One region of the Paraburkholderia sp. SIMBA_053 genome, then DNA from elsewhere that is predicted to be linked to it. Evidence: riboswitches for the same ligand, from Rfam matches in the RefSeq annotation. Region 1 holds a riboswitch; the other holds the start of a gene.
The links. Region 1 has a riboswitch for manganese ahead of SB753_RS13575 (TMEM165/GDT1 family protein). Riboswitches for the same ligand answer to the same signal wherever they lie in the genome.

Region 2: another riboswitch for manganese. It lies ahead of SB753_RS21645 (sodium:calcium antiporter); the one in region 1 lies ahead of SB753_RS13575 (TMEM165/GDT1 family protein).

The regions. Positions count from the first base shown of each region.
Region 1 is NZ_JAWRXU010000003.1:342,490-346,797, forward strand. It holds gene SB753_RS13560 (phosphopantetheine-binding protein) at 1-204, opposite strand, end outside; gene SB753_RS13565 (lysophospholipid acyltransferase family protein) at 179-973, opposite strand; gene SB753_RS13570 (beta-ketoacyl synthase chain length factor) at 957-1,808, opposite strand; yybP-ykoY riboswitch at 2,328-2,543, shown strand; gene SB753_RS13575 (TMEM165/GDT1 family protein) at 2,556-3,128, shown strand; gene SB753_RS13580 (DUF4136 domain-containing protein) at 3,210-3,920, opposite strand; gene pepN (aminopeptidase N) at 4,176-4,308, shown strand, end outside.
Region 2 is NZ_JAWRXU010000007.1:130,324-134,631, reverse strand. It holds gene SB753_RS21660 (AMP-binding protein) at 1-68, opposite strand, end outside; gene SB753_RS21655 (acyl carrier protein) at 65-304, opposite strand; gene SB753_RS21650 (acetyltransferase) at 317-979, opposite strand; gene SB753_RS21645 (sodium:calcium antiporter) at 1,444-2,454, opposite strand; yybP-ykoY riboswitch at 2,545-2,724, opposite strand; tRNA gene SB753_RS21640 (tRNA-Arg) at 2,856-2,931, opposite strand; gene SB753_RS21635 (c-type cytochrome) at 3,225-4,133, shown strand; gene SB753_RS21630 (hypothetical protein) at 4,273-4,308, opposite strand, start outside.

The DNA.
Region 1 (4,308 bases):
GCGCGTGCGTTCGTCGTTTGCCGCAATGGTCAATTGGTATTGTTTGCGCAGCACGATGCCGATTTCGAGCGCGTCGATCGAATCGAGACCGATGCCGTCGGTATCGAACAACGGCGCGTCGTCGTCGATATCGGCGGGACTCAGGTCTTCCAGATCGAGTGCTTCGATGAGGAGCTGCTTAATTTCCAGTTTTAAAGAATCCATAATCGAACAGGTGCTGAGTAATGTGTGCTTCGACGGCACTCGTCACGCTGCGCGCAGCGAGAGCCGGTGTGGTGTCGTCTGCCTTGAGCTGGTCCACGCCCAATGGTTCCAGCACGTTCACGCGCATGCGGAACGCTCGCGCGGGCACGTGGTACCAGCGCATCTGCTTCGTGAACGCGGGCGGATCGCAATCCATCAGCACAGGCACGATCGGCGCGCCGACCTTCAACGCCATATGCGCGAAACCGCGCGAAAACGCATGCAACCGGTTCGGCGCGGGGCTGCGCGTGCCTTCCGGAAATATGATCATCGTATAGCCCGCGGCCAGCTGCCTCGCGCCGGCCTCGACCAGTTCGGCGGGATCGACATTGCTGACATATTCCGCCGAGCGCACGATGCCCCAGAAACACGGATTGCTCCAGTGCGCGTTTTTCACGACGCAGCATGCATGCGGCGTGAGCGAGAGCAGCACCATCACGTCGAGATACGTGGGGTGATTCGCGACCACGATGGACGGCGTGCGTGCACGCAACGCATCCACGCCCGAGACTTCGAGCTCCATCACGCCGATGCGCTGCAGTACGGCGACAAGCGCGCGGAAGAACCAGTGGATCACGCCCGTCACCGCAAACTGTCGCGACGCGCGATGCGGCCACAGCCACGCGAGCGGAAACACGAGCACAGAAAATAGCACGCCGCAAATGCCGAACACGACGAACGCCATGCCGGTGGCGAAGAGTCGCCAGGCGTAATCAAGCCGCGCAGTCATGCCATCCCCAATGCCAGAGAGCGCCGGCGCCCTGCCAGGCCGCCGGCTTGCCGGTTTCGAGACAGTGCAGCAGCGCCTGGCTTTGCGTGGCGAAGCGCGTTTCCGCTTCGGCGGTATCGGGCGGTTGCGCCGCGCCAGTTGCACCTGTTGCCGCGCTGTGGCCCAGCGCTACGCATTTTTCAGCGGCTGCAACGGCCGCTGTGCTTCTAGCCGATGCTGCAGTTGCGGCCGTCGGGCCGGGGTCGCGCTGGCCGACTGCGCGCGCGGTGTCCCGGGCGACAACCGAGGATCGCGCGCACACGAGGTGGCCCAATGCGCCTTCGCTGCTCAGCAGAATAGCGATCGCGCCGCCTTGGACTTCGTCTTCAATGGTGCCGTATGCGGGATCTGCGGGCTCGTCCGCGTAGACGAGCAATACCGGCGACGCAGGCTGCGTCGCGAATTGCGCATAGGCTTCGAGGAGCGCATAGCCGAGCGTTTCGGGCCCGGCGGAGATCGCGCTCGCCGCCGAGCGGTCGCCGCGCGCAATGCCGAACACGCCCGTCATGGCGTTGAGCACCGAGAGGCTGAAGGCGGTCGGCGAGACGGGCTCGCCGGAACTGATCGCGCGGAGGATGTCGGTAGTGCGGCGCAATTCTCCGTGCCGCGAGGCGAACACGACGCGGGCCTCGTCGGCGCCGACACAATCGTGCGCAACCTTCAGCGCGACTCTGGACAGAGTGCTGAGACGCCGCCGCACGATCGGCTCGATAAAGCCGATGTCGGGTGCGGCAGAAGCGGCGGCAGGCCAGCTAGACCAGCGAGCGACCGGAATGGTCCAGTGCGGATCGGGCATATCGGTGTTCGCGCGTAGAAGCAGGGAGAGGTTGAAGCGCCTGACGGAACACGCAGCCTTCATAGCGTATGCGCGCCGCGCGGACCGGCAACTCCAGCCGCGGGTCGATCAGTCTTTTTGTAGGTTCACCGAAATTAACGGCACATCGGCCGGATTATTTAGGTGCCTCTGACAATCGACCTTATAAATTGGCTCCGGCTCCCGCAGTGGCCGGAATCATACTGAAGATTTTCGTTTAAATCAGCCAAAAAAGACGTATCCATCTGTATCCGTGTCGCGATTGCCACGGTGCCGTTCAGGCGATATTAGATTTCGCGGACGTTTCAAGGGACGCTTGGGAATCTACCTATGGCGGTGTGTTTTCCTGTCGGATTGCAGTGTTGCGCAACGCGGCTTACGTTGAAAGCAGCTTGAAACTTTCAATAAACTTTCTGCGAAGGCTGTTGCACTTCAATACATTCGTTTTGCCGGCCGATGCAAGGGTCGGCGCTGCGGCCGTCATGCCACGCCTGCTATAATCCGCCCCTCATTGGGGAGTAGCCGCCCCGCAGCGCGTTCGTCCGGCAAGCAGGCCGGGCTCGTGGAACGCGAACTCGCGGGGGCGCCTGTCAACAGACTTGGCCGTTACGGCCATGGCAGCCGCAGCCTCAGGCCTGGCGAGACCGATGACCCACACCCTGCCGCAATTGGGCCCGGCGTGTCGTGGGTCGTCGCTCGTTCAATCTCGGCCCAGGAATTCAAAACAACGTGATCCACGCTTTTCTCATTTCGACCGGAGCGGTCGCGCTCGCCGAGATCGGCGACAAGACGCAATTGCTGTCGCTCGTGCTTGCCGCGCGTTATCGGAAGCCAGTGCCAATTATTCTGGGCGTGCTGGCGGCGACACTCGTCAATCACGCGGGCGCGGGCGCACTTGGCGCGTGGCTCGGCTCGCTGCTCACGCCGACCGTGATGCGCTGGGCGCTGGCTATTTCGTTCATCGGCATGGGTTTGTGGATTCTCGTGCCCGACAAGCTAGCCGATGACGAGGCCAACACGAACCGCACCCACCTCGGCGTCTTCGGCGCAACTGTCGTGGCATTTTTCCTGGCGGAGATGGGCGACAAGACGCAGATCGCGACGGTGGCGCTGGCCGCGCGGTTTCACGATTTCTTCGGCGTGGTGGCCGGCACCACGCTCGGCATGATGATCGCCAACGTGCCGGCGATCCTGCTCGGCGACCGTTTCGCTCACCGTCTGCCGACCGGCGTCGTGCATGGCATCGCCGCCGTGCTGTTCGTCGTTCTCGGGACAATGGCGCTGTTCGGCGCAGGAATCTGAAGCGAACCGCGCGATCCGGGCGCCAGCCGGATTGCGCGCCGCCGCGCGTCACCGCCCTGTCACTGCTCCGTCACCGCTCCGTCACTGCGCGGCTTTCGCGCCGGACGCGGGCGCGGGCGCCATTGCCGATGCCGGGGCAGCGGCGGGCACAGGCGTTTCGTTCGGAGCGCCTGCGCCGGTGCCTAGCGGAATCTTGACCGTACGCACAACACCATTGCCGAGCGGGAAGTCTGCGAGCGCGCTGCGAGCGAGATACGGCATGGCCCTCACCAGCGACGACTCGCCGCCCGAATTGCGCGCGGTCACGTTGTAGACCTCCTTGCCGGTCGCGCGCTCCGTGATCCGAACACCGAGCAGATGCGTGAAGATCGGATAGCTCTGGTTCACGTATCCGGCGGGAAACGGTCCCCACGGCCCCCACGGATCGTACGGACGCCCCCACCCCCAGTAAGGCGCCGGCCACGGGTTGTAATAGACCGGCTCGGCCACTGTCACCACGTCCGAACGAATTCCATACGAGAGTCCGACCAGATAGCGCGCCTGCGCGCCGTCCACCTGGCGAAACGCGTGCGTGGCCAGTTCATTGGCGACGATGTGCTCATACGTGGTCAGTTCGAGATTGTTCCGCTGATCGGGTTCGCGCATGAACGCGTAGGTGCGCGTCGCGTCGCCGCCGCTCCAGTCGGAGAACGCGGTGACTTGCGTCGTCACATAAGTCGTGCAGCCGGACAGCAGCACGGTCAGCGCCGCCAGCAGCAGCATGGCGCGGCGCGTCCATCGATTCGTTTTCATGGTCTACCTCGTGAAGCGTTTGGGTCGGCTCGGGTTCGTATTGTACGTAGACCGTAGGCCAGGCCTCACGTTCCGGGCCCCGCCGCGTGGGCCTGTGTTTGTCTGGACGGCCGGTCGCGCGCCGGCTTTGCGGCGCGTTGGGAACGGTCGAAAGTTCGCTCCGCACGATTCGCCGAGGCTTTGTACAATGGCTCGACAAGCCCGGCTCACACGCCTTGTGCGCCGGCCGCTCGAGTCCCATCACTACAGAACGCCATGGCCGATACCGCAACGCCCAATGTGATCCGCCGCGCCGATTATGCGCCGCCCGCTTTCCTGATCGACACCGTCGCACTCGAATTCGACCTGCTGCCGGAACGCACGGTCGTGAAGAACACAATGCGCGTGC
Region 2 (4,308 bases), on a different contig from region 1:
GTGACACCGCTCTCCGTAATGAGCGCTGCGCGTTCAGGATATTGCCGGCTAACGAACCCGGAGTTCATAGCTCTACGCCGTACTTCTTGAGCTTGTCGACGCCGATGGTGTACGAGCCGAATTCGATGATGTCGTCGGTCTCCATCATGATGCCGAAGGTGTCCTCGAGCGCCGCGATCATGCCCATGTGGCCGACCGAGTCCCACGCCGGCACGCATTGATAGACGAAAGCTTCGTTCAGCGCGTCGCGCGGAACGGCGAAGCTGTCCATGAACACCTGATCGTATTTATCTCTGTTCGTCATTTATTGCCAATCTCACTTGAAGACCTTGCGGTCGGTATTAGGACGGGCAACGCGCGCGGGGTTGCCCAGGGCGATCACGTCGTCGGGAATGTCGGAGTACACGACCGATCCCATGCCGACGATTGAATTCGAGCCGATGCGCACGCCCTCCTTGATCAACGCGCCCATGCCGAGGTAGCTGTTCGCGCCGATCACGCACGCGCCGCCGATGTTGACCATCGACGAGACGACGGTGTTTTCGCCGACGTGTACGTCATGGCCGACGATCGACATGGTGTTCACGCAAACATTGCGGCCAAGTTGCGCGTCGCTGGAAATGGAGCACAGCGGCGTGACCAGGAGACCTTCGCCGAGCGATGCGGTGTCGGCGACGAGCGAGCTGACGTCGATCACCTGGCCCAGGCGGGCGCCGGCTTCGCGCAGCTTATTGCCGAGCTTTTCGCGGCCTGCCGGCTCGCCCACGGCGATCACGAACTCGGCCTGGTCGAGATGTCCGGCGACTTCCGCGTCGTTGAAGCGCAATACCTGGGTGCCGTAGAACGTGCGCTCTTGGCGGATGTCGTCGACGAAGCAGATCTGCTCCCAGCGCCGGCTCACCGCGTTCTGGCGGCGCGCGACGTCCATCACTTCTTTGCCGAAGCCGCCGGCGCCGTACACGAAAAGTCTCAGAGTCACGATTTTGAATCACCCGAACATGAATGCCGGCGTCTCGGCCCGTATGGCGGTTGATGCGGCGAGCCGCTCAAGACCAGACAGATGGGCACCGAGGCCAATGGAACATGGTCGAAATTATGCCGTTGCACCCTCGTTCGCGATTCCAAGAGTTAGCACTGGAAAAGCCTTTAAATCGATGCATTGCGGGACGCTTGAGGCGCGGGGCAGAGGGCTGGGCGGGGGGTGCTCGGCGGCGCGGCGTGGGCGCCGAGGGTTGCGTGAGCTTAGGGCTGCGTGGGCTTGGCGGGCTGCGCGCAGCGGCCCGCCCGGGCTGTGTGAGACAGCCGACAGCTGTAGTGGCCCTTCTGGTCGCACGCTGCGGCGCAGATTGCCCGCATTGTGTAAATCACCCGGCGAGGTGCCCGAAACGCCTACAGCGCCGTGGGAATCTGCCGGGCTACGTGAGACATGCGCCTGCGCAACGCCTAGCGGCTCAGCGTAATCGCCAGATAAGCCACATAAAGCGCACCGCACACGAGCAGCGCCCACACCGGCGCGCCGCGCTCCCGCGCGTTGACGCGCAGCCACGCCGCCGCGGCTAGCGTGATGACGATGCCCGTGACAACCTCGATTCGCGGCGTCCACGGCGTCAGAAGGATGCCGATCGCCGGCAGCAACGTGCCTTGAAACACCATTGCACCGGTGATGTTGCCGAACGCCAGCGTGTCCTTGCCGCGGCGAATCCACAGAATGCTGTTCACCTTCTCCGGCAGTTCGGTAGCGATCGGGATGATCAGCAGGGAGAGCAGCAGCGGCGAGACGCCGAACGCCTCGGACACGCCCCGAACGCCATGGATGAAACCTTCGGCGCCCCACACCAGCAAGGCGACGGCGAGCACGAGCTGGACGGCGATCGTCGCCAGGTTGGTCGACACGCCGAGGCGCGCGAGCATCATCTTGCCCGGCGCCTCCGTGCCGTGACCCGCATCCACGAGACTGTTCGACGCGCGGAAAGTCGCCACCACATAAGCGACGTAGACGCCCACGAGTGCAATGCTGAACAGCGCGCGGACGATTCTTTGCTCGTGCGGCACATACATGGCCGCCGCCGCCAGCAGGAACGCGAAAAGGAAATAGTTGAGGTCGCGCGTGAAACCCGAGCGTTCGGGTGCGACGCGTCCGCCGATGCCGCGTGAACGCAGGACCGCGAGCGTCATGAGGAAGGTGGACAGCGTGGAAAGCATCAGCGGCGCGCCGAGGATGGCGCCGACACCGATTTCCTCATTGACGGCATGATCAGCCGTGCCGCCGATGATTGCGATCAGCGGCACCAAGGTCTCCGGCAACGCAGTGCCGACCGCCGCAAACAGCGAGCCGGTGACGCCTTCCGAGATTTTGAGGCGCTCGCCGAGATGTTCGAGCGCGTTGGTGAAAAGCTCGGCCGCCACCAGAATGACGACCAGCATGACGGCCAGTTCGATGATAAGACCGGTCATGCACGGCTCCCGTCGACGGGAAACGCGCGGCGCGGCGCATGGTGCAGGAGGAAATTGGGTAGGGGACAACGTGATTTCACAGCGGCTCCGCGGTCGGACGTTAGACGAACCAATGACGCACCGCCACCCGTCCGACCAGAACGAAGCAGTGCGCCAATGGTCTCGCCAAACCGACCCGGTCGAACGCGCCATGACCCGTCAGGTCAAGTATGTTGACGCGCTCTCCTTCATGCGATGCGTGAAGGAAGGCTACTCCCCAGTGACCGGGGGATTCTAGCGGGAGTGAGCGCAGCGGACAAGCCTGGGGATGAGGCGCCGAATGGCGCGGCATTGAGGGCGCGGGAAATAAAAAAGGGCTTAGGCGTTGTTTGCCTAAACCCTTGATTCCGAGCCAATGTTATTGGCGCGCCCGGCTGGGATCGAACCAGCAACCCCTGCCTTCGGAGGGCAGTACTCTATCCATTGAGCTACGGGCGCTTTGACACAAGAAACGCGAAAGCGCGGCAAACTGAGCGGATGCGGCGCCAAAGCAAGACCGAAAGGATACCCGGTTTCCGCCATACCGTCCACCGGACGGCCTTCGGGCCCGTCTCCCGTGGTTTCGCGCACCTTTGCAGGACTTCGCGCGATGCGGGTAAACGCCTGCTGAACAGCACGCCGCGGCCCTCGCCGCCGCAGAAAGCTTGCGTCTATAATCGTCCGTGGCCGATCAAGAACAAGAAGTTGCCGTCGCGCTGTACCGCTCACATACCCACGGAGACGAGACAAGCATGAGCGAAGCACCACACGGAGCCCCGATCAAAACCCCAGGACAGCTCATCGCCGCGGTCATCGCTGGGTTTGCTGTGCCGATCATCATCATCGTTCTGCTGGCCTATTACGTCGACAATTCGACGCGCACGGGCGCCGGCACCGACAGTCTCTCCCAAGCCGAGGTCAGTGCCCGCATCAAGCCTATCGCTCAGGTCGACATTCGCGACGCCAACGCGCCGCGCGTCTACAAGACCGGCGAAGAAGTCTACAAGGCGGTGTGCTCGACCTGTCACGCGTCCGGCGCGGCAGGCGCACCGAAGTTCACCAATACTGCCGACTGGGCACCACGCATCTCCCAAGGCTTCGACACGCTGCTGCATACGGCGCTCGCCGGTAAAGGCGCCATGCCGCCGCGCGGCGGCACGAGCCCGGACGATTACAGCGACTTCGAAATCGCCCGCGCGGTGGCCTACATGGCGAACAATTCGGGCGCGAGCTTCGCTGAACCGGCGCAACCGGCATCGGGCGCAGCGGCCGCTTCTGTCGCGGCGGGCGCTTCTGGTGCAACGGCTGCCGCCGGCGCTTCCGACGCGGGCGCGGCACAAGCCGCCGCCGCGGTGGCGGCAATGGCGAGCGTCCCGCAAGCCGCAGCGCCCGCGTCCGGCGCCACGCAAAGCGCGGATGCATCGCAAGCGGGCAAGGCCCTGTACCAGCAGGTGTGTCAGGCATGTCACGCTGCCGGCGTGCTCAACGCGCCCAAGTTCGGGGACAAGGAAGCGTGGGCAGCGCGCCTGAAAGAGCCGATGGACACCGTCTACAACTATGCGCTGCACGGCAAGGGCGCGATGCCGCCCAAAGGCGGCTCGAACGCCTCGGACGCCGACGTAAAGGCCGCCGTCGACTACATGGTCAGTGCCGCGAAGTGACGGGAAGTAACACGAAGTAGCGTGCATTAGTCGCGCGCAAAGACAATTGCGCGCCGCTTGCCCGACAACTCAATCCCTGCACCGCAACCACGCGGGCAGGGATTTTTTATGCTCGACGGATTCTTGCGCGCGTGGCGCCTTATCGCTCGCCGACGGGACGAGCGAAGGCATCGAC